3 regions of the Sinobaca sp. SA16-1 genome follow, and region 1 is predicted to be linked to each of the others. Evidence: predicted binding sites of a transcription regulator. Region 1 holds the regulator's gene; each other region holds the start of a gene.
What was found. The regulator LexA, encoded in region 1, represses DNA repair genes until DNA is damaged. The targets are predictions, from matches to a motif close to CGAACATATGTTCG.
Positions count from the first base shown of each region.

Region 2: parE (DNA topoisomerase IV subunit B) is a predicted target of LexA. The motif match lies at 2,766-2,779, and genes of this name have one in related genera.
Region 3: AC5W2J_RS09705 (DNA polymerase IV) is a predicted target of LexA. The motif match lies at 6,043-6,056, and genes of this name have one in related genera.

Region 1 is NZ_JCAKFL010000003.1:624,816-632,923, reverse strand. It holds gene tkt (transketolase) at 1-540, opposite strand, end outside; gene AC5W2J_RS11190 (DUF896 domain-containing protein) at 860-1,102, opposite strand; gene AC5W2J_RS11185 (YneB family resolvase-like protein) at 1,246-1,899, opposite strand; gene AC5W2J_RS11180 (hypothetical protein) at 1,929-2,144, opposite strand; gene lexA (transcriptional repressor LexA) at 2,305-2,934, shown strand; gene AC5W2J_RS11170 (hypothetical protein) at 3,063-3,224, shown strand; gene AC5W2J_RS11165 (hypothetical protein) at 3,414-3,626, shown strand; gene AC5W2J_RS11160 (hypothetical protein) at 3,657-3,902, opposite strand; gene AC5W2J_RS11155 (hypothetical protein) at 4,108-4,353, shown strand; gene AC5W2J_RS11150 (hypothetical protein) at 4,385-4,555, opposite strand; gene AC5W2J_RS11145 (DsrE/DsrF/DrsH-like family protein) at 4,905-5,390, opposite strand; gene AC5W2J_RS11140 (sulfurtransferase TusA family protein) at 5,407-5,634, opposite strand; gene AC5W2J_RS11135 (MBL fold metallo-hydrolase) at 5,654-6,784, opposite strand; gene AC5W2J_RS11130 (sulfurtransferase TusA family protein) at 6,799-7,359, opposite strand; gene AC5W2J_RS11125 (sulfite exporter TauE/SafE family protein) at 7,462-8,108, opposite strand, start outside.
Region 2 is NZ_JCAKFL010000002.1:64,507-72,614, forward strand. It holds gene AC5W2J_RS04420 (ABC transporter ATP-binding protein) at 1-719, shown strand, start outside; gene AC5W2J_RS04425 (ABC transporter permease/substrate-binding protein) at 719-2,248, shown strand; gene AC5W2J_RS04430 (CoA-binding protein) at 2,273-2,686, shown strand; gene parE (DNA topoisomerase IV subunit B) at 2,852-4,828, shown strand; gene parC (DNA topoisomerase IV subunit A) at 4,825-7,263, shown strand; gene AC5W2J_RS04445 (metal-dependent hydrolase) at 7,297-7,803, shown strand.
Region 3 is NZ_JCAKFL010000003.1:335,460-343,567, forward strand. It holds gene AC5W2J_RS09675 (alanine/glycine:cation symporter family protein) at 1-983, opposite strand, end outside; gene AC5W2J_RS09680 (NADPH-dependent FMN reductase) at 1,253-1,807, shown strand; gene mbcS (acyl-CoA synthetase MbcS) at 1,850-3,424, opposite strand; gene AC5W2J_RS09690 (hypothetical protein) at 3,572-3,955, opposite strand; gene AC5W2J_RS09695 (metal-sulfur cluster assembly factor) at 4,141-4,473, shown strand; gene AC5W2J_RS09700 (hypothetical protein) at 4,576-4,722, opposite strand; gene AC5W2J_RS09705 (DNA polymerase IV) at 4,786-6,012, opposite strand; gene AC5W2J_RS09710 (hypothetical protein) at 6,160-6,354, shown strand; partial or broken gene AC5W2J_RS09715 (OsmC family protein) at 6,376-6,624, shown strand; gene AC5W2J_RS09720 (YsnF/AvaK domain-containing protein) at 6,838-7,776, shown strand; gene purT (formate-dependent phosphoribosylglycinamide formyltransferase) at 7,972-8,108, shown strand, end outside.

The DNA of each region.
Region 1 (8,108 bases):
CAGGTGACCGGCTAAAGAAGCGGACTCTGAACTGACCCCTTCCATGATATCCCCATCGCCGCATAGAACATATGTATAATGATCTACGAGCGGGAAGCTGCTTTTGTTGTAAGTAGCTGCCATATGGCGCTCTGCCATAGCCATGCCTGTTGCCATCGCAAGCCCCTGGCCAAGCGGACCGGTGGTGGCTTCAACGCCTGGTGTATGGCCGTATTCCGGGTGTCCCGGAGTTTTGCTTCCCCACTGTCTGAAGTTCTGAAGCTCTTCCAGAGAAAGGTCATAGCCGGTAAGATGAAGCAGGCTGTATAAAAGCATAGAGCCGTGTCCCGCGGATAGAACAAAACGGTCGCGGTTAAACCATTCCGGGTTGCCAGGATTATGATTCATGCACTCTGTCCACAAAGTAAAGGCCATTGGTGCCGCTCCCATAGGTAATCCCGGGTGACCGGAATTAGCCCGTTCAATGCTATCGATCGATAACGTACGAATCGTATTAATAGCTAAATTTTCTAATTGCGTCGCTGTAGTCTGCGCTGCCATAATCGTATTCTCCCCTTGTCTCTGTTTAGTAATTAACGTCCATCCATGAATAAATAATAAACGCTTTCTTTTTATTATACAAGAATCGCGGCGAAATACGTGGAATTTTTCTAAATCGTGCCGGCTTTCTTTTGACAGGCCGGATCTACCATCTCCGCTGTTTCTAATTCCTTTTGTTTAACGGAGTTGTAACCACGTTAAAAAGACCATCCTCTATTGTTTTAACGAAAATGGTCTTCCGGATTCCGCTCTTCGGGCAGCGGCTCATATACGAATATAATATCATTACGCCAGATGAAGAATATATTTGTGTGCCACGCTATCTGGAGCGGTACACTTTACGTTCTTTCTTTGATCGGTCCAGCTTATCGGGGGTAACGTCAGCGCCTTCAGGATCCACTACTTTAACCGAATGAAGCTGGTCTTTAAATGACGAACGGAAACTCTGCAGGTATTCTTCTCTCAGTTCGTGCTGTTCTATGCTCTCAGACTCCGTCAGGCCGGTTGTCTTCGCGCGCTGGGACAGCTCATTAATGCGTGCAATTTTGTCTTGGGATAACATGATATTCCCCCCTTTTATGTTCGTTTCCATGAATATCCTTCTATATTAATGGTACTTATATACCCGCTTTTATGCAAACGGAACCATCTTTGTTCTGGAGGGATAGGAAGGTATAGGGCCTCACCAAAGGCGCTCAGCCTTCACTACGACTGTTCATCTTCTTTTTTCATATGCTCCCGGTAGCGCCGGTGCACCGTGGCTTTAGATACATCGTATCCGAGTCCGCGCAGGGTCGCGGCAATATCATAAAAGGGAAGGTCCCGCTGACGGAGCCTGATGATCTCTTCTATCGGCACTTCTTTTTTTACACGCTCTCCCTGGCCCCGGTTTTTTAAATTCTTATCGGGGCGGTAGCCATTTTCTACTGCCCGCTTCATTCCGCGCTTGATCTTAAAATTATGCAGCCTGCGCTGATGCTCCTCCACGATGGAGAGTATATCAATCAGCATACTGTCTGACTCAGATAATTCAAGCACGCCGTTTTCCCGGACGGAATAAATTGTTACTCCACTTTTGTGGAGGGCGTGAAGGACCGCTACTTTTGCATGGCCTCTTCCAAGTCTCGTATCATCCTGCACGCACAAAATAGAAGCCTTTCCTGACGAAAAGTCTTCAAGCATCTCCAGCAGCCCTTCTCTTTCCATAGAATAGCCGCTCTGTTCTTCTTTGATTGTTTTATAAATAGGCAGATTGTTTCTCTTGGCAAGAGATGTCAATTCCTCCACCTGCCGCTCCAGAGAAGTCTGCTGTTCTTTCTTTTCGGTACTCACCCTGCAGTAGATAATGCACTTCTCCATCGTCCCACTTCACCTTCTGATTACTTTCATTAGTCCAGGGTATAATTCACCCATTGATAGGCGGTTAATTCCTGTTCGATCTGAAGCTCTTCTGCTTCCTCCGTTATATCGTCTTCATAAACAAAACCTGCTTCTGCATCTGGTGCATTAATCTGGACGGCTATAATTAGAAATAAAATTGATGCTGCAAATAGTAATAATATCATCCATTCCTGCATCGTTACATTCGTTATTTTTGAAATCATTGTAATTCCCCCGTTTTTAAGAATGTGTGTTCCCTTTTTTAAAAGTATAATAAGAACTTCTGTTCCCGTCAAGTAAAATTAGAACGGATGTTTGCATGTTCGTATTATTCATGATACAATTTTTTAAAATAACATTACACGCACAGGAGGTGCCGGGACTTTGACTAAATTATCAAAACGACAAGAACAAATACTTGACTATATAAAAGGGGAAGTACGTCTAAAAGGCTATCCCCCGTCTGTCCGGGAAATCGGAGAAGCTGTGGGACTCGCTTCCAGTTCTACCGTGCACGGACATTTATCCAGGCTTGAAAGCAAAGGTTTTATTCGACGCGATCCTACTAAACCAAGAGCAATAGAGGTGCTGTCTTTTGAAGATGCACCGCCTGAAATATCCGAAAGCTCTGCTGTGTACGTTCCGATGCTCGGTAAAGTTACAGCCGGTGAACCCATTACAGCTATCGAAAACATAGAGGAATACATTCCTCTTCCGGAACGTATGGTGGCAAATGAACATGAGAATGTTTTTGTCCTTACTATTCAGGGGGAAAGTATGATTGAAGCCGGTATTTACGATAAAGACCTGGTTATTGTCAGACAGCAGCAGACAGCAAACAACGGAGACATTATTGTAGCAATGACCGAAGAGCTCGAAGCGACCGTAAAGCGTTTTTACAGGGAGAGCGGTTATATCCGCCTGCAGCCTGAAAATGCAGCCATGGACCCTATTATTCTTGATGACTGTACTGTTCTTGGTAAAGTCATCGGCGTTTTCCGCACCATTCATTAACGAATAGAAAACGGCTTCCTTCATTATTGAAGAAAGCCGTTTTTTCATTGAGAGGTTTTGAAAAAACCTGTTGTGGTATACAAATATATAATTAAATACAGCTATGATCATGGAAAGGAGATAAGCCATTGCTCTATATTAAATGCCATTCATGCGGCAAAGAAACAAAAGCAGAGGTGCAGATGCCGGCTTCTGATCTAAGCGATGCTGCTATTGATCAGGAATACCAGAATTGCCCTCAGTGCGGCAGTCCTATTAAGCTGCTTGCCGATGATATATACGAAAAATAGAATGCCCACTGGGTATTCTATTTTTATTTGCTTCTTTTTTTCTATTGTTCACCAGTTAGTCATTTTTTTCGCTGTTTTGTCACTTTTTAGACATTGATTTCACGTCTCTAATGCGGTTTAATAGGAATAAGGCAAACAACGCTCACTATTTCACAAGAGCGGAATCTATACTAATCAGGAGATGTTGAAATGGCTGCATCTAATATAATGGAACGTGTATTTAACAGTACATTATTTATCGGCGTAATTTCCGCTGTGCTTGCTAACTTAATTTTGATCGATATTCTCCATTTTCAGGAGACTCTCGCTCTTACTATACTGGTTCTGGTGTTCATTTTTCTTCTCGTATTTACCGCAGTAAAATCTATCTTTTTTCTATTTCTTGATGTCGTAAGGCATTAAAAAAGCGTCCCCTGCAGGGAACGCTTTTTTTTATTCTTCTGGTTCTGGTTCTTTTACCGGCTTGGTGTCTTCTCTTAAGTTAAACCCGGTTAATTCTTCATAAGAAGTGGTGCGATAGGTTTCATAATGCTTTTCTACTTCTTTATCAACATCTTTTTGAGAAAGTACATTATGACGTAGAATAAGATCCCATAAAATTTTGTTTCTTGCCTGCTCGATAGAAAGCTGACTCGCTAAATCCATAATCATATCTTCTGTATTTCTTCCACTTACCATATTCGTTCCATCCCCTTTCCGTATGCCATTATCCTACAGTATACCGTATCCTTCAAGGGAGAGTCCTTGTCCCTTGTATTCCATCTTAAAATTGTGCGCTTTCTGCCTGGAGGTGCTTCAAATCGGTTCTTCCTGCTTCATCGTTTTGATATCCCGGGAACCGGGAAGAGAACAAAGAGACCATTTAAACAAAGGAGAGATACATGTGGATATTATTAAAAAGTTTGTTGACCATCATATGGACAAATATAAAGAAGGAAATACGTTTGAAGCCGATGACGCTTTTCGACGGGACCAAAAGGAAGTTGCTGATTCATTGGGCCTTAACCTGCAGGACCCGGCGGATGAACGATTATTCCGGTCATTTGAGAGTATGGTAAAAGATTACGCTAACGGCACTAACTCGTACGATGAAATTGAGCATAAAGCAGTTGAAATCCAAAAAAAATAATCATCTAAAGCTCTCACGCTTGAGAGCTTTTTTATTTTGTTACTTTTGTAACGACGGTATAATGCTCATCTGTATGCTTTATAACCTGCTGAATCTCCGCATGCTGGAATTCTTCGGCATACTCCAACATTAACTTTTCTATTTCGACTGGAAGAAACCCCGCATCTTTTAAAAAAAGATCATGGTATAACTCTTCTGTCATATTATCTCCCCGCTTTCTTGTTTTCTTCTTCTATTATAAAAGATTTTTTCTTCATATTCGCGGTTTTAAACCGATACATAGAAAAAGCTAATAAAATGCAACCTTTTTTAGGAAATATCGACTATAATAAAGTAAACTATTTACCATAATTATGAATATATAGATACAGGAGGACTAACGTGAAAAAATTTATAGTAGGAATTGCTATAGCCGGTATTATGGGCGCTGTCACTTCCTGCGGCATCGCCTGACAGCTGCCGGGTTTCCTGTCGTTCAGTCCGTATCCACCCTACATATTAGAAAGAGCCTGTTCCCTTAGGGGCACAGGCTCTTTTCTGCAGTATACGTATTAAATAAACAGGTTAATGTTGGACTCTTCTGCTTCTGCCAGGTAAGTAGCGACACCGGCGTAATCCAGTCCATCAATCAATTCTTCTTCTTTGAGTCCCATGACGTCCATAGACATTGTGCAGGCCACCATTTTTACATCCAGGTCCTGGGCCATTTCAATCATCTCTTTCAAAGAAGACACATTATGATTTTTCATCATTTTTTTCATCATTTTCGGTCCCATACCGCCAAAATTCATTTTCGACATAGCCAGTTTTTCCGGACCGCGCGGCATCATTTTTCCGAACATTTTTTCCATCATCGATTTATCACTGCCGCTGATGACGTTATCTTTCCGAAGCACGTTCAATCCCCAGAAAGTGAAAAACATCGTTACGTTCTTTCCCATTGCTGCAGCGCCTGTAGCGATAATAAAGCTGGCAATTGCTTTATCCAGGTCTCCATCAAATACGACCATTGTTGTTCCGTTTTTTGTTTCTTCCATTTTTTTATTCTCTCCTCTATCCTTTTTTGATCCAGAATGTAAATTCATTGTTTTCTTCTGCCTGCTCCAGTAACTCGTGGCCCGATGATTTGGTCCACGCCGGCAGATCTGCTTTGGCTCCCTTATCTGTTGAAACGATTTCCAGCACATCCCCTGTCTGCAGGGTATCCATTGCTTTTTTTGCTTTTACAACCGGCATTGGACATGCCAAGCCTTTGGCGTCTACAGTTTTAGTTGCATTCATAATAAACTCTCCTTCTAATTTATGATACCGCGCAGCGGTTCGGCCCGATTTCCATTTCTGTCTGGTCTTTCGGCTCCGGCTGTACTTTTCCCATGTTTGTCTGACGAATCTCCTCGTAGGCATTTGGCTGCGGAGGAAGGTTTTCGGTTACCATTTTGCGGAAGGCGGTCTCATCTGTCACCTGCAGTCCGGTATTCTCTTTGAACAGCACATGCAGCTGTTCCATTACTCTTCCGTGATCATCCATCTCTTCTTTTTTTGAAAAGTGGGCTGGCAGTACCCAAAGATCATCCTTTAATGTCTGATACGTTTCATAAAGTGATTTTCTCAGGTCTCCTACCCAGTCCTCTGCTTTTCCGGCAAGGTCCGGACGACCGATGGAATCTATGAATAAAATATCTCCTGTAAGCAGGTACCGATTATCAATAATCAAAGAGGTGCTGCCAATGGTATGGCCGGGGGAATACAGGGCTTGTACCGCTACCTCTGTTTTTCCTGCACGCAGCACATCGTTATTGTGCAGAGGCTGGTAGGAAAACGTTACTTCTCCAGCATCCGCTTCCGGGAGGTAATACACCGCTCCCGTTTGTTCCGCCAGCAGCCTGCCGCCGGAAATATGATCGGCATGCAGATGGGTGTCTACAGCATATTTAAGAACCGCATTTTTTTCTTTCAGGAAATTAGTGTATACATCAGTTAGACGCACAGGATCAATAATCACAGCTTCTCCTCCGGAAACTACCATGTAGGACAGGCAGCCTTTTCCAATCCGTACGAACTGATACAACTCGCCGCCGTCAGATAGATCGCCGACTTTAACCGGCTCCAGATGTTCACTCCACGTTTTCATTCCGCCCTCCAGGTAATACACTTCCCGATCTGCAGCTTCCACCAGCTGCTCAGCCACAAATTTAGAGGAGCCTTCTTTTGCGCAGACAACAATAACTGGTTTGTCTTCCGGTATCTGTGGAAGAATGGATTCAACTCCTTCCAGAAGGTCAAAATAAGGAGTATTCACTATTTCTACGTTTTTCCCTTCTACTTTCCAATCTTTAAACGCATCTTCGTTGCGAACATCTAAAATAAATATATCTTTTTTATTTATTACTATTTCTGCCAGTTCAGCAGCAGTCATTGCTTTCATAGCCATGCCTTTTTCCTCCTCTATTTATCTTCGGTCGGGCCATTCCAGCCGCTCATTCCCGTTTTTACGTTTTGTACTTTAGTAAATCCTTTTTCTTCCAGGGTATATGCTGCCATGCTGCTTCTATTACCGGTTCGGCACACAACATATATTTCATGCGAATGATCCAATTCGCCGGTTCTTTGTTCCAGTTCTCCCAATGGTATCGAAACCGCTCCTGGAATATGAGCAAATGAATACTCTGCCGGCTCTCTAACGTCCAGTACTGTAATATTGTCATTGTTTAGTGCTTCCTCGAGTTTTTCATTAGTTGCTTCGTTCGGATAAGGCTTGGTTTCTTTCACTTCAGCAGGATTGGCTTTTCTAACATAATGCAAAAGCACCTTTCCCTCTTCTTTGGATCCGATATATTCATGACCTGTCGTTTTAGCCCAGCCTTTCATATCGGCTAAAGAGCCACGGTCTGTAGCCTGAACTTCCATTACTTCACCTGCATTAATGGTATCCATCGCTTTTTTTGTTTTTACAATCGGCATGGGACAAGCGAGCCCTTTTGCATCTACTACTAAATTTACTTTCATCACATTTCCTCCTCTTATACTCTATGGGGTATTATTTACTCCAAAAAATAAACATATACCCGTATGGGTATATTACCAATAAAAAAATAAGTTGTCAACCTACTATAAAATATCCATCCAGATTTTAATCGCTGTTGCCAAAATGAGTAAAGCAAGGATCCATTGAAGAATCTTCGTGTTCATACGCTTTCCAACCATTACTCCAAGAGGTGCAGCAATTAAACTTGCAGCTACCATCACAGCGGCCGGACCCATTAGCACCTGATCAGTGGCAATTTTTCCGACGGTCGCACCGATGGAGGATATAAATGTAATCGCCAGAGATGTTGCTATCGTCATTCGCGTTGGAATCTTCAGTACGACGAGAAGGATAGGAACCAGAATAAACGCTCCGGCTGCACCGACAATCCCTGCTCCTATCCCAACCAGAAAAGCAGAACCTGCAGCGACCGGCTTATTAAACGTTACCTGGTCATTCGGGGTATCGTCTTTTCCTTTTTTCGGAAGAAACATCATGATTACAGCCAGTGTCGCAAGAATGGCATATATCATATTCACACCGTTATTACTCATATAATTAGAGCCGACCGCGCCGATCAAACTTCCCGTCAAAATACTGATTCCCATATAGAAAATAAGGGATTTATTTAAATACCCACCTTTTCTATACGCCCAGACGCCGCCTATTGTAGCAAAAAACACCTGGACGGCACTGATGCCGGCTACTTCATGAGCGGTAAATGCTGTAA
Region 2 (8,108 bases), on a different contig from region 1:
ATGAGCTCCTCCGCATGGTCGGCCTCGATCCGGATACTTATCGGAACCGCCGGCCCTCCGAACTCTCCGGCGGACAGCAGCAGCGGATCGGTGTTATCCGTGCCCTGGCCGGCAACCCGGACATTATTTTAATGGATGAACCGTTCAGTGCGCTCGATCCGATCAGCCGTGAACAGCTGCAAAAAGATATCCGCCGGCTTCAGGCCGATATCCAGAAAACGATTGTGTTTGTGACGCACGATATTGACGAAGCGCTCGCCCTTGGCGACCGCATCTGTCTGATGAAAGACGGCCATATCGTTCAGGTGGGCAGCCGCGAAGAGCTTGTAAATGAGCCGGTCGACGATTTTGTGAAAAGCTTTATCGGCGACCGCCGCGACCCGTGGGACACCCGGGTAAAAGAAGTGATGAATCCGGACAGCCACCTGCTCGCACGGCATCAGGAAGTCAGCGGGTATCCCCTGTACCCGGCGCCCCTTTATATTTTTAGAGACGACCGCACGTACGTCGGACGGCGGGCAGCCGAAGGCATCGTATCCAATGATCCGGCCGTGCATCCGGACGACACGCTCAAACATGCTTTGAAATCCTTTGACAACACGGAGCTCGATGCGCTTCCCGTGCTGACCGGCACCCGCATTGATGGGGTCCTCAGCTACCGGGATATTGTCCAGTTTATGAAAAAAGCCCAGCTGAAACCGGAAGGGGAGCTGGCCTGATGGCGACCTTACAGGAACTATGGGAGCTGTTTTCCACCCGCCAGGGCGAATTCTGGCAGGTGATGTGGCAGCACGTGCATATGTCCGTCGTGGCGCTGTTGTTTGCCGTTCTGATTGCCGTCCCGCTTGGCATTATTCTTACCCGGAAGCAGAAATTTGCGGAGCCGATTATTGGAGTCGCTGCCGTGCTGCAGACGATTCCGAGTCTGGCGCTGCTCGGGTTTATGATCCTGCTTTTGAATCAAATTGGCACCCTGCCGGCCGTAGTCGCTCTTACCGCCTATGCGCTTCTTCCCATTCTGCGGAATACATACACGGGCATACAGGGAGTCGATCCGTCGATTCAGGAAGCAGCTGTCGGCATGGGGATGTCTTCGTTTCGAAAGCTTCGTAAAATCGAGCTTCCGATGGCGATGCCGATCATTATGGCGGGCATTCGCACGTCGATGGTTTTAATTGTCGGCACGGCTACGCTCGCAGCGCTGATCAGCGCCGGCGGCCTCGGCGACTTTATTATGACCGGGATCGACAGAGCAAACAATGCGTATATCCTCCTGGGGGCTCTTCCCGCAGCTCTTTTGGCCCTGTTTTTTGACTTTATACTGCGCATGACGGAAAAGCGCTCCCAGGGGAAAACGCTCGCCCCTATTTTTGTTGTGCTCGGGCTGTCGATTGCGATCGCTCTGGCGCCGCTGTTTTCCTTTGCCCAGCAGCCGCAGATTACAATCGGCGGCAAGATTACCGCTGAGCCGGAAATTATTGCGAATATGTACAAGCACCTCATTGAGGAGGAAACGGATTTACTGGTGGATATCCGCACCGGGATGGGAAGCACTGATATTGCGTTTAACGCGCTTCAGTCCGACGATGTCGATATTTACCTGGAATTCACCGGCACGGCACTGACGACACTGCTCGATGAAACGCCGGAGCCGGGAACGACCGAAGAAGAAGTGTATGAACGTACGAAAACAGGCCTGATGGAAGAATACGACCTGGCCTATCTGGAGCCAATGGCCTTTAACAATACCTATGCGCTTGCGGTACGGGCAGAAACCGCTGAAGAGCTCGGCATTGAGACGATCTCGGACATGGAGCCATACCGGGATCAGCTTACCGCCGGCTTTACGTTTGAGTTTGCCGACCGCGAAGACGGGTATATAGGGTTACAGGACATCTACGGCTTTTCTTTTGAAAATGTAGAGACGATGGATTCAGGTCTGCGTACCCGGGCATTAACGACCGAACAGGTTGATTTTATTGATGCCTTTTCGACAGGGGCAGATATTATCGAGTACGACCTGGCCCTGATGGAAGATGACGAGAATCTGTTCCCGCCTTACCAGGGAGCACCTCTCATGAAACAGGAAACGCTTGAAGAGTATCCGGAACTCGAAGAGCCCCTGAATCGTCTCAGCGGGATGATTACCGATGAGGAAATGCAGGAGATGAACTACAAAGTGGAATACGAAGACGAAGACCCTTACGACGTAGCAGAAGAGTTTCTGCAGTCGGTGGATTTACTCTAACCCTGATGTTAAAGGAGAGATACAATGGCACACAAGAACCCGAACCAGCAGAAAATAAAACAGATACTGGATACGAGCAAACGCATTGCAGTGGTGGGGCTGTCTGACAACCCCTCGCGCACATCCTATCAGGTGAGCAGCCAGATGCAGCAGGCCGGATATGAGATTATCCCGGTGAACCCGACCGTCGATGAGGTGCTTGGCGTCAAAGCCGTGAAGCGCCTGCAGGATATTGACGGACCGGTAGACATTGTGAACGTATTCCGCCGCAGTGAGTTTCTTCCCGATGTTGCCCGCGACGCGCTCGAGATTAACGCCGGCACCTTCTGGGCCCAGCTCGGCGTATCCCATCCAGAGGTGACGGATATTTTAAAGGAAACAAATACCAATGTCATTATGAATTCGTGCATAAAGGTCGAATACCAGATGACACGCTAAAACAATTCCGGGAACCAGTTCAAAGTTGAACTGGTTCTTTTTGTTTTTTTGTGATATTTTGATGGAGGAAGTGTCATATAAAACATACGTTCGTATAAAGGCGTATGGTATGATAAGATATTATACAAAGATATTTGTTTTTGCATGAGAAGGGAGTCGGATTTTTTGGCAGCAAAGGAAACATACCAATATAACGACGAGTCGATTCAGGTCCTCGAAGGCCTTGAAGCGGTTCGCAAACGCCCCGGCATGTATATCGGAAGTACCGATAGCCGGGGACTTCATCATCTTGTTTTTGAAATCGTAGATAACGCAGTCGACGAAGCACTGGCCGGATTCGGCAAAGACATTCAGGTCGTTCTGCATAAAGATAACAGCGTCAGCGTGTCTGACGCCGGAAGAGGCATGCCGACCGGAATGCATCAAACCGGCAAGCCAACGCCGGAAGTCATCCTTACCGTGCTTCATGCCGGCGGTAAGTTCGGCCAGGGCGGCTATGCGACGAGCGGAGGGCTCCATGGCGTAGGGGCTTCTGTTGTGAATGCTTTGTCTGAATCACTCGACGTGATGATTGACCGCAACGGCGAGAGCTTTCAGCAGTCGTTCCGGGACGGCGGCAAGCCGGTGACCGGCCTTGTAAAAAAAGGACCCACAAAAAAAACAGGCACGACGATCCGGTTTAAGCCGGATCCATCGATTTTTAACCATACGGTGTTTCAGTATGACACGTTAGCTGAACGCTTAAGAGAAGCGGCGTTTCTTTTGGGCGGAGTAACGATCGGTATCCGCGATGAACGCCAGAAGGAAGTTGTGACCGATACGTTTTCGTTTGATACAGGCATTAAAGCTTTTGTGGAATATTTGAACGAAGACAAGGAAACGCTTCATCCGGTCGTCTTTTTTGAAGGCGTGAACCAGGATATTGAAGTGGAGACCGCGTTTCAATTCAACGACGCCTACACTGAAACAACGCTTTCTTTTGTAAACAATGTCCGCACAAGAGACGGGGGGACCCATGAGTCCGGAGCAAGATCGGCGCTGACCCGGATTGTGAATGAATACGCAAGAAAGACCGGCCTGTTAAAAGAAAAAGACAAAAACCTCGACGGCTCGGATATCCGTGAAGGCTTTACATCGGTGATTTCGATCCGGGTGCCGGAGGAAAAGCTCCAGTTTGAAGGCCAGACAAAAAGCAAGCTCGGTACACCTGACGCCCGTTCTGCCGTAGAGCAGGTACTGGCGGAGAAACTGACCTACTTTTTTGAAGAAAACCCAACTGTCAGCCAGATGCTGATTAAAAAGGCCGTCAAGGCGTCCCAGGCAAGAGAAGCGGCGCGCCGGGCCAGAGAAGAAGCCAGAAACGGCAAGAAAAACCGGAAAAAAGACGTGCTTCTCAGCGGCAAGCTGACCCCGGCCCAGTCTAAAAATCCAGACCGCAATGAGCTGTACCTTGTCGAGGGTGATTCTGCCGGTGGTTCGGCCAAGCAGGGACGGGACCGGAAATTCCAGGCGGTGCTGCCTCTGCGCGGCAAAGTCATCAATACGGAAAAAGCCCGCATAGACGATATTATGAAAAACGAAGAAATCCGCACGATTATTTATGCTCTCGGGGCGGGAGTCGGTGCTGATTTTGTTCTCGAAGAGCGCAACTACGATAAAGTTGTCATTATGACCGATGCCGATACGGACGGGGCCCACATTCAGGTGCTGCTGCTGACGTTCTTTTACCGGTACATGCGGGAGCTGATTTCCTCCGGGAAGGTGTACATCGCCCTGCCGCCGCTGTACAAGGTAAGCAAAGGCTCCGGCAAAAAAGAAAAAACAGAATATGCCTGGGATGAAGAAGGCATGCAGGAAGCGATGAAAAAAATCGGCAAAGGCTATATCATTCAGCGCTACAAGGGTCTCGGGGAAATGGATGCCACCCAGCTGTGGGAAACGACAATGAACCCGGAATCACGCACGTTGATCCGGGTGACGATTGAAGACCTCGCCCGTGCCGATAAACGCGTCAGCGTACTGATGGGCGATAAAGTAGAACCCCGCCGGAAGTGGATTGAATCGAATGTAGCCTTTGGGCTGGAGGAAGACAGCAACATTCTGGAAAACGAAAACCTTCACCTGGAGGATGAATACGAATGACGCATACAGAGAAGTTTTTAGACTTACCGCTTGAAGATGTTATCGGCGACCGTTTCGGCCGCTACAGCAAATATATTATCCAGGAGCGGGCCCTGCCTGATGCCCGCGACGGCTTAAAGCCGGTGCAGCGCCGGATTTTGTATGCGATGTACCACGAAGGCAATACGTTTGAAAAACCGTTTCGTAAAGCCGCCAAAACGGTAGGTAACGTAATCGGTAACTACCACCCGCATGGAGACAGCTCTGTGTACGAAGCGATGGTACGGATGAGCCAGGATTGGAAAGTCCGCAATGCGCTCGTGCAGATGCACGGTAACAACGGTTCGGTGGACGGAGACCCGCCTGCCGCGATGCGTTATACCGAGGCACGCCTGTCCGCGCTTTCAGCAGAACTGCTGCGCGATATTGAAAAAAGCACGGTTGAATATATTCCGAACTTTGATGATTCCCAGGAAGAGCCGGTTGTGCTGCCGGCAATGTACCCGAACCTGCTTGTGAACGGCTCCACCGGGATCAGCGCAGGGTATGCCACCGACATTCCTCCGCATCAGCTCGGCGAAGTGATTGACGCGGCCTTAATGATGATTGATAAACCGGAAGCCGGTGTTGACGAGCTGATGACCGTGCTGAAAGGGCCGGATTTCCCGACCGGAGGCACAATTCAGGGGCTTGAAGGCATCCGCAGTGCATATGAAACCGGTAAAGGCAAAGTAATGCTGCGTGCCAATGCGGACATTCAAGAGCTCCGCGGAGGACGCAAGCAGATCGTGATTACCGAAATTCCTTATGATGTGGTCAAATCAAACCTGGTTAAAAAAATGGATGAAATCCGCTTTGATAAAAAGATTGACGGTATTGCCGAAGTACGGGACGACACCGATCGGACCGGTCTGCGGATTGTAGTAGAACTAAAAAAAGAAGCCGATCCCGAAAACGTGCTGACTTTTTTATACAAGGCGACCGATCTGCAGATTGCCTATCATTTCAATATGGTAGCCATCTACAACCAGACGCCGCAGCTTATGGGACTTAAACCGCTTCTATCCGCCTATATCGGCCATCAGCGCGAAGTGGTTACAAACCGGTCCCGCCATGAGCTCGATAAAGCGGTCAAGCGCCAGCATATCGTTGAAGGCCTGATTAAAGCCATTTCGATTCTCGATGAAGTCATCGCAGCCATACGGGAGTCCAACGACAAGGCAGATGCTAAACGGAATCTGGAAGAAAAATATTCCTTTACACCCGAGCAGGCTGAAGCAATCGTGAGCCTGCAGCTGTACCGTTTAACCAATACCGACATTGTAACGCTTGAAAAAGAAGCAGAAGCACTCCGCAAAGAGATCACCCGTCTTGAAGGCATACTAAAGAGCGACAAAAAGCTGATGGATGTGATTAAAAAAGAACTAACGCGGATTCGTAAGCTGTATAACGATGAGCGCCTTACTAAAATTGAAGAACATATCCAAGAGCTGGTAGTGGACATGGAAGGAATGATTCCTTCCGAAGACGTTATTATTACAGCCACGCAGGAAGGGTATGTCAAACGGACGAGCATTCGATCCTATTCGGCTTCTAAAGAAGATAAGCCCGGCATGAAAGAAACCGATGAGCTGCTGTATTTCAAGGAAATGAACACAACAGACACGCTGCTGCTGTTTACAAAGCGCGGTCAGTATATCTATATGCCGGTTCACCAGCTTTCCGAGATCCGCTGGAAAGACAACGGCCAGCACATCGGTAACCTGGTGCAGCTGGAGGCGGGCGACGAACTGATTAAAGCCCTGCCGATCCGTACGTTTGATACGACAAACAAACTGCTGTTTATTACCAAGCAGGGACTTGTCAAAAAAACGCCGCTGAATGTGTACAAAGCCCAGCGTTACTCTAAAGCACTGACTGCAGTGAAGCTTAAAGACGGCGATCAGGTAACAGCAGTACTGGAGCTGGAAATAGAAACCGATCTATTTTTAGCCAGTTCCTTCGGCTACGGCTTACGCTTTCCAATCGAAGATATTCCCGTTGTCGGCAAACAGGCCGCCGGGGTGAAAGGCATCAATCTAAAAGAGGGGGATGAAGTGGTCAACGCGCTCCCTGTAACAGATAACACGGCACTTGTTCTTGTCACCCAGCGTGGGGCCGTTAAGAAAATGAGCGCCGGGGACTTTGAACCGGCAAAACGGGCCACAAGAGGCCTTGTAATGATTCGTGAGCTCAAATCGAACCCCCATCGGATTATCGGTCTTTACAAGACGGCGTCCGGCGATCAGGACATTGTGCTTCGGACCGATAAAGGCGTCACCCATACTGAGAATTTGAAACGATTCCGGAAAAGCGATCGGTACAGCAGCGGATCCTTTGTCATTGATGAGAAAAAGCAGGGAAAAGTAAAATATGTATGGACTCCTATAGAGCATAAATTAGCTAGTAAACCATAACATTATTATGTAAACAAGAGTGGGGCGGACATCATGAGAGCAGCAACACACACCGCAGGCGCCCTCGCTGCAGGATCTGCAGCAATCTATTTTAACGGGGCACCCCAGGCAGTCGAACAGGACATGGTGCAGGCGGCCGTTTTCATCGGGTCCTTGATGTTCGGCGGACTGCTGCCGGACATCTGCCAGCCGAATTCCTGGATGGGGCGGCGTTTGAAAGCAACGTCCTATATTGTATTTAAGCTGGTTGGCCACCGCACGTTAACGCACAGCCTTGTTGGAACAGCAATAGTGTTTATTCTAACGGGGCTGATTCCGGGATTAACAGGAACGGTCATGCAGGTAGGCATTACAGCCGGCGTGATCAGTCACATTTTACTTGATATGCTGACACCCAAAGGCGTTCATTTGTTTTTCCCGGTGCGGTACAACGTGCGGTTTCCATTCGGGAAACTGACGGGGTCTAAACCAGGAGAATTTCTAATCTTTATGCTGTTAAGTTTCTTTTTTGTAAGCGGCATATGGCAGATCATTGGATAGCAGAGCAACCCCCGGTAACCATATCTATGGCTGCCGGGGGTTGTTTATTGTCTATAGATTAAAATGAGTTGAGGCGCTGTGAGAGCAAACGACAGGAGATTGGTGGGCCGGCATTAGTTGGCTGAAAGTGGATTATAACGTTCATTAAGGTGGGAGGGCATACGAATAAGGAAGAGGTGGTGGTCTTTAAAAAAGAATTCTGCACGACATGGGAATGAAACCAGTACATAGTTTGTATCTTGTTTTTATATCCAGTTTTATGTATTATTAAAAAAAGTGTGTTCTATACACAATGGAGGAAAATA
Region 3 (8,108 bases), 290 kb from region 1:
CCGTCAGCCCCATCTAAATACATGCCTCCCATTACAAGCGTTACGCCGGTAATCGAACAGATAACAATGGTATCAATAAATACCTGGGTCATAGATACGAGCGCCTGGCGTCCCGGATAATCGGTTTTGGCAGCCGCTGCGGCAATAGGAGCGGAACCAAGACCTGCTTCGTTTGAGAACACCCCTCGGGCTACACCGTATTGGATAGCGACACCAACGGCACCACCAGCAGCAGCCTGGCCGGTAAAGGCGTCAGATAGGATGAGCCATACAGCGCCCGGGATCAACTCCAGGTTTAATATAAGAATAATAAGTCCGGCAGTAACATAAAATAAAGCCATGAATGGTACGATAAAACCTACGACGCGTCCGATGGATTTAATCCCGCCTAAAATAACAAAAGCAGTAAAAAACATAAGAACAAGACCGGTAATCCATACAGGAACCGCCCAGTTCTCCTGCAGCACGTCAGCTACAGAGTTGGACTGTACAGTATTTCCTATACCAAAAGAGGCGATGGCGGCAAAAACAGCGAACAAAACGGCCAGCCATTTCCATCCCAATCCTTTTTCAATATAATACATAGGGCCGCCGGCCATTTGACCGTTGGCATCTTTAACACGGTATTTTACAGCAAGAATAGCTTCCGCATATTTTGTTGCCATACCGACTAATGCAGAAATCCACATCCAGAATACAGCTCCGGGCCCACCAATAACAACTGCGGTAGCAACCCCTGCTATGTTACCTGTACCTATTGTTGCTGCAAGAGCGGTCATCAAGGATTGAAAGTGGGAAATATCCCCTTCGGATTTCTTATCCTGATTTTTTGTGAAAGCTGTCTTTAATGCGTAGGGCAGCATCGTAAACTGAAGAAAGGACAACCGGATAGTAAGATAAATACCTGTTCCAACCAACAAAATAAGAAGGGGAGGACCCCAGACATATCCGCCGACGGTTGCTAAAAAATCGTTAATTCCCAACTATAACCCTCCTATGTATTATTTATTTCTATTTAACGGGCCATTTGGGTAAAATACTATGTAGGCCCGTAGGAATAGCGGTAATTGTGATATTATTCAGATAAAGTGATTAGAACAAATTAAGTATAGCAGATGACTATTATCATAACAAAGAAATTTTTGCAATATATGGTACCTTGTTACTATTTCTTTCATAGTTTTTTTCAATCAGCATTGTTGCGGGGCAGAATGTAAATCTGTAATGTAGAAATGACGGGAGGAATGTAAAAATGAAAATAAAAATCGCTGCAATTGCCGGGAGTCTTCGCAAAGAATCTTTAAACAAAAAAGTGCTGCATCACATGATAGAACAGGCAGACAGCAAAGTAGAGTATGAATGGATTGATCTGGCAGATATTCCTCTTTTTAATGCGGATGAAGAAGTAGGCGGAGATCCCGACCACCCGGCCGAAATGAAAAAAAAGCTCAAACAGGCAGACGGTATATTGATCGTAAGTCCGGAATACAGCCACGGCATGCCGGGAGTTATGAAGAATGCGCTGGATTGGGCGGGCAGTGTAACAAATGAAAACGTTCTGGATAAAAAGCCTGCCTTTGTTTTAGGTGCTTCTCCTACCATTCTGGGCACGGCTTTAGGACAAGTACAGATAAAGCAGACGCTGGCTGCGTGCGGCAGTCTGGTATTGCAGCAGCCGGAAGTATTTATAGGCGCTGCTCCTAAAAAAATCGATGACAACGGAGTTATTACGGATGAACGGCTTCAGAGGACGTTAAAAAAAGCGGAAGCTGCTTTTATTGAATGGATCAAACAACAGCAGACATAAAAAAAAGCAGAACCCCTGCAGGGGTTCTGCTTTTTTTGTGACCTAGCGGCTCTGCTTGCGCAGGTCCACTCTTCTGATTTTACCAGACGTGGTTTTTGGCAGTTCTTCTATAAATTCAATGCGACGCGGGTATTTGTAAGGCGCTGTCATTTGTTTAACATGGTTCTGCAGCTCTAGTACAAAATGATCTTTATCCGCTGGCTGATCACCTTTTATAACAACAAATGCTTTTACGATATTTCCTCTGACTTCGTCAGGGGCAGCCACAACGGCGCATTCCTGCACCTGTGGATGCTTAAGAAGAGCGTCTTCGACCTCGAATGGCCCAATCGTATAGCCGGAGCTGATAATAATATCATCACTGCGGCCTTCAAACCAGTAATAACCGTCCTCATCCATAGAGGCCTGATCTCCTGTTAAATACCAGTCGCCTCTGAATGAGCCTGCTGTTCTTTCCGCATCTCTGTAGTAATGTTTAAAAAGAGCCGGGCAGTCTTTATGCACCGCAATATCGCCTACTTCTCCGATGCCGGCAGGTTCAGCCATATCATTAATAATAGCGACCGGATTCCCGGGTGTCGGCTTGCCCATCGAGCCGGGCTTTACGTCCATACCTAAAAGTGTTCCGACCAGAAGGGTATTTTCTGTCTGCCCGTAACCATCTCTTACGTCTACATTAAAAGCCTGTTTAAACGCTTCAATCACTGGTCGGTTCAACGGCTCTCCGGCTGATACGGTGCTCCGGAGATGAGGGAGGCTGTATGAGCCAAGGTTGTCGACTTTTGCCATTAAGCGGTACTCGGTAGGCGTGCAGCAAAGTACTTGAATATTCTCTTCCTGCAGAAGCTGTAAATAAGTATCCGGCTTAAATCCGCCATGATAAACAAAAGCAGTAGCCCCAAGCATAACGGTAGAAAGAAATGGGCTCCATACCCACTTCTGCCATCCCGGCGCTGCAGTGGCCCAGACGATATCATTTTCCCTGACACCAAGCCATTCTTTAGCTGCAGTCCTTACGTGGGCATATGCCCAGGCATGAGTATGGATAACGCCTTTAGGATTTCCGGTTGTACCGGAAGTGTAGGATAAAAAGGCTACATCACTGCTGTTTGTATCTGCTGTAGGAAGATTCTTTTCTTTTGTTTCAGCAAGGGCATCTGCGTGAAGCCATCCGTCCACCGCACCTCCAAGGGTCATCTTAAACTGCAGGTGAGGCAGCTCTTCAGTGATAGCATCCACTTCTTCTGTCGAATGATGATGTGCGATAATTCCGACAGCTTCAGAGTGATGGAGACGATAAATCAGATCTTTGGAACGAAGCATTTCCGAACTCGGAATAGCGACCGCTCCGACTTTCAAGCAGGCAAGATACATCATATAAGCTTCTGGAAGCCTCGGAACAATAATAAGGATTTTATCGCCTTTTTCTATTCCCTGCTCGAGAAGCACCCCGGCAAACTGGCTGGCTTTTTCCAACAGGGTTTTGTAGGAAACATCACGCCGTTCTTTTTTTTCGTTCATCCACCGAATGGCGGTTTTCTGATCATCATTTTTGTATGCGTCCAGCTCATTTACGATATTGTATTGAGCCGGTGCAAGTAGATCCTCTCTCTTCATATGTGCGGCCTCCTTTAGTGGAATTAATGCAAGTATACTAGAATAGGTAAAAGAAAGGTAGAGAATAATGAACACCTGTTCATTTGTATAAAGAAAAAAGAAAACAACTGAGTAATTAGCTGCTTTCTATTGAAAGTATTCGTGATACTAATTACATGGAGCTTTAAGCGGCTGTCCTCCATGTGTGCTGCGCTCCACAATGGTATAACGGGCAACATGTATATTATTTCTGCGCAGCATCCGAATAGCGAGGTTTTTTGAAACCTTGTCTGGAGCTATTAGAAAAACATGCTGCTTTTCAATAGTAGGGAGATACCTTTTTAAATACGGATAAGGAAGCACCTGTGCCTCGGATACCGGATTGTGTGCGGCATCCTGATATTCCCGGATATCTAATATAACAGTATCTCCTGAAAGAAGAGCCTTGTCCGGGAGATCGGTGCAGGATGCCCGGCCGGCTGGAACCCATCGGGCCGATAAGTGATAAGCGGCCGCGAGGCCAAGGATAATAGCAGTAATCCATAGCAGCATGCTGGTTTGTTCTCCTTTCATTAAGGAATAAGTGCAAAATACAAATGCAGGCTTTTAAAGTACATGATGAAGTATACTATAAATAAGCCGGTATTGAACAGTTATCTGCTGGCCAAAAGCAGGAATTTGTTCTATTCAGCTGGATTTTGTTATACTTTTTGTAGAAAGAACGGGAGGTAGATAACATGACAGATGAAAAACAGGAAATGATTGACCGCGTCTATGCAGAACTCGAAAACGTTATTGACCCGGAACTGGATATTGATATAGTCAATTTAGGCTTAATATACAATGTAGACCTTGATAATGAAAACAATGTTAAAATCACCATGACATTAACCGCGATGGGATGTCCTTTAGCAGCCACGATAGTAAGCGACATAAAAAGCTCGCTGGAAGAGCTGCAGGAATTCGGTGAAATCAAAGAAGTCGACGTCGACATTGTATGGAGCCCGCAGTGGGATAAGAGCATGATGTCCCGTTACGCAAAAATTGCGTTAGGAGTTCACGAATCGTAAGAAACAAAAGAAAGCCAGGCAGCCGCCTGGCTTTTTCTATGGAAAGATATGGTGCGGTTACATCGCTTAAATGTAATATAAAAATGAGGGCGGTCATACAAATCAGCGGATAATTTTACGAATCAATCTTCCGGCCTGTCTTCCAATAAGACGGCGGGCAATTCTTTTTCCTATGGTACCGTTGCGGACGGCCTGGGCATCACCCATCGTTCTTGATGCCCTGAAAAGCAGACGGCTCAGTTTATGCATACAAATTCCTCCCTTAGCGGCTGATGTCTACTTATACCACCTTTTATAATAGAAGAAACAAAATTATTTATAATGGCCGCCGATTTTTTTGGCACGAATCACAGCCTGTCCGGCAGGAGAAAGAGAGGAAGCGTAGAGAACGGCATCCATTCCGTACTTATCTTTCAGCTGATCAATGGTATGATACAGAACTTCCGGAACCTCTTCACTGTTAAATAAACTTAATTGCTTATACTCATCCGGCTGAAGGGCACTCAAGGAAATACCGAGGCTTCTAATCGGGGTGCCGTCCCAGTAATCTTTAAATAAAGCGGACGCTGTTTTAAAGATAACCTTCCCGCTGTTCGTCGGTTCAAAAAGGCGCTGCTGCCGCTGGAAAGACCGTGGAAACCCATGTTCCTGCCCGACGGCTCCTGTACTGACTACCTGCCCTAAGGAGGCCTGCTGCCTGCACCGTCTGCTTACTTCTTCACTCAGTTCCCGAAGCACTACTTTGACTTCCGACCAGTGGTAATAATCGCGCGGCAGAGTCATATGATGGCCGATGGATTTTCTTTTTTGATGAGTAGCAGGGGAAACCGGGGAAGCGTCCCGGCCGTGTGCGGTCTGCCAAAGCAGTTCTCCGTTAATACCCCATCTTTTCTTTAAGTCGCGGAGCGGAAAACCGGCCAGCTGGCCGATGGTACGAATTCCCATATTAAGAAGGTGCGCTTCCATCCGGCTGCCTACGCTGAACAATTTTCTTATTGGAAGAGGCCACAGCTGTTCGGCGACATTAGCATCGCATAAAACAGCGGTACCTGTTTCGTTTTCTTTCGCAAAATGATCGCAGGCCATCTTGGCATAAACCTTTGTCGGGCCAATGCCAATACGGGCCTGAACGCCAATTTCCCGAAGCAGGCGCTGCTTTATGTGCCGGGCAAGCAGTTCAGCTTTTTCGTAAGACATGGCGGGAAGATCAAGAAATATTTCATCAATACTGTAAGGCTCGACGGCCGTGCTGTACTGCTCCAGAAAAGTGGAAATCGTAACGGATACATCAACGTAAAACTGCATATGGGGCTTGAGTATATGTACGTGCGGACACTTGTACTGCGCCTGCCAGATTGGTTCCGCGGTTTGAATCCCGTAGGATTTAGCAGTCGGACAGGCAGCTAAAATAACACCACTCCGAATAGAAGGGTCTCCGGCAACCACGACAGGCTGTTCTGTTAATAAAGGATGGGCCAGCTTTTCCAGGTTGGCATAAAAAGACTGCATATCGATTAAAAAAATAATCCGCTCATCCACCGCGCAGCACCCCTTTTCCGATATGGAATAGAAACGTTTGTTCGTATAAAAGTATAGACTACTTTATCAGCAGAAAAAAGAGGCTATGCTTAAAAGAATGATAAAAAGGGAACAGTTGATCATCACCAAATTCAAGGAGGGAAATCCATGAATAAGCCTATTGAATTAACGACAATTAATATTGAGCAGCATGAACCGCCTCACCGTAAAGCTTATATTGAAGGATTCGAGGAGCCGTTTCATTACGGCGTGCATGGAGGAGTGAAAGAGTTTTACGGTGTTTCTCCTGAAACCGAATATCCATCAACACTCGATCATATTGTTGCCTCAGCAGGAGGCTGACTTACCGGCACTTTATCCGGCGCGCTGGATGCGCGCGGTATACCACCTTATCCGAATAAATTAAAAGCTGTTGCCAAAGGAACAATTGAAGCGCCGGAAGGCGTACTGAAAATCACAAAAATTGACGTCCATTTTGAACTAAGCATTCCGGCAGGCAAAAAAGAGCCGGCTGAAAGAGCGCTTCAAGTGTTTGACAGAGGCTGTCCGGTAGCGCAGACATTAAATGGATGCATTGACTTCCGCTATACATGGGACATAACGGAAGAGTAACAGCTGTTCGAGGTTCTCCTATAAAAAAGGAGGACCTTTTTATGCTTTACTAGGCCGTAGGATAGAGATTGTTTCCAGAAGGAATAGTCTTTTGTCTTGAGTTTGCTGTGATACAAGAGAATTTAGTTTCAAAAAGCCTTAGAAGGGAAGGTAAACCATAGCATACTAAATAAAGAACAAACAGGTACCTACATTAAACGGAGGTTTTATAAAATGGAAACAAGAGTAATTGGATCTTACCAGAACGAACAACAGGCTATTGGTGCAGTAGCCGGACTAAAAGAACAAGGACTTGAATCAAATGATATTTCGATTGTATTAAACAACAAAGACAGCGCTGCTTATCTTTCTAAAGAAACAGGAGCAAATATTCATTTAGAACATACAAAAGAAGGCAGCAGCGGCAGAGGTCTTGTAGAGAACTTAAAAGAAGCGCTCTCTCCGGAACATCAGGCAGAAGAATCAGATGTCACCTTAATCCGTCTTGGGCTTACAGGAGAAGAGGCTGAAAAATACGACACGGACATTAGAGAAGGCAATATTATTGTCGTGGCTCACGAAGGCACAGCCGTTACATCGAGAAGCTTTACCGAACATACAGCGACTGCGTCATCAGCACAGGAAAAAGAAACGCATACAACAGAAAAAAGATCTCCATCTTTAAAAGCGGTCCCATCCGAGAGCAGACCTGCAGCAGCACAGCCTTCGGAAACAGCTTCTGCAAAACGTGAAGGCGATGCAGAAACAGAAGAACAGCAGGCCCTGCGTCTGCATGAAGAAAAGCTGGATGTGAGCAAGAAAAAGGTAGAAAAAGGCGAAGTAGAAGTTAGAAAAGAAGTAGTAGAAGTTGAAAAAACGATTAAAGTACCGGTACAGCGTGAAGAAGTGTATATTGAAAGACGCGCGGTTTCCGAAGCAGATCAAGATGCAACAGGCACAAAAATCGGAGAATTTTCAGATGAGTCCGAAGAAATCCGGGTGCCTATTGTAGAAGAACAAATTGAAATCAAAAAAACGCCGGTCGTAACAGACGAAGTTGTAGTCGGCAAAAGAAAGTACCAGGAAACAGAGGAAACAACTGAAAAAGTAAAGCGTGAAGAAGCCCGTATTGAAGGGGAAGAAAATATTAAGCCGGAAAACAGAGAGAAGTAATAGAACAGAAACTGCCTGTAATGAGGGATAGTCCTCCTTGCAGGCAGTTTTTTTGCATGTAAGGAGAAAAACACGATATAGCCCCTCAAAAACGAATAATAAGTAAATAATTTTAAAATTTGTTCGTATTCTTGTTGAAAAAAACACAGAACAGGTTGTAAGATGGGAAGGACTACGATTTCTGGGAGGAAACGCATGAATATAGGAGCACCTTTACAACAAAAAGGAATAAAGTTAATGATTTTAGGATCCGGTGAACTCGGAAAAGAAGTTATTTTGGAGGCCCAGCGTTTAGGTATAGAAACGATCGCCGTGGACAGGTATGATGGAGC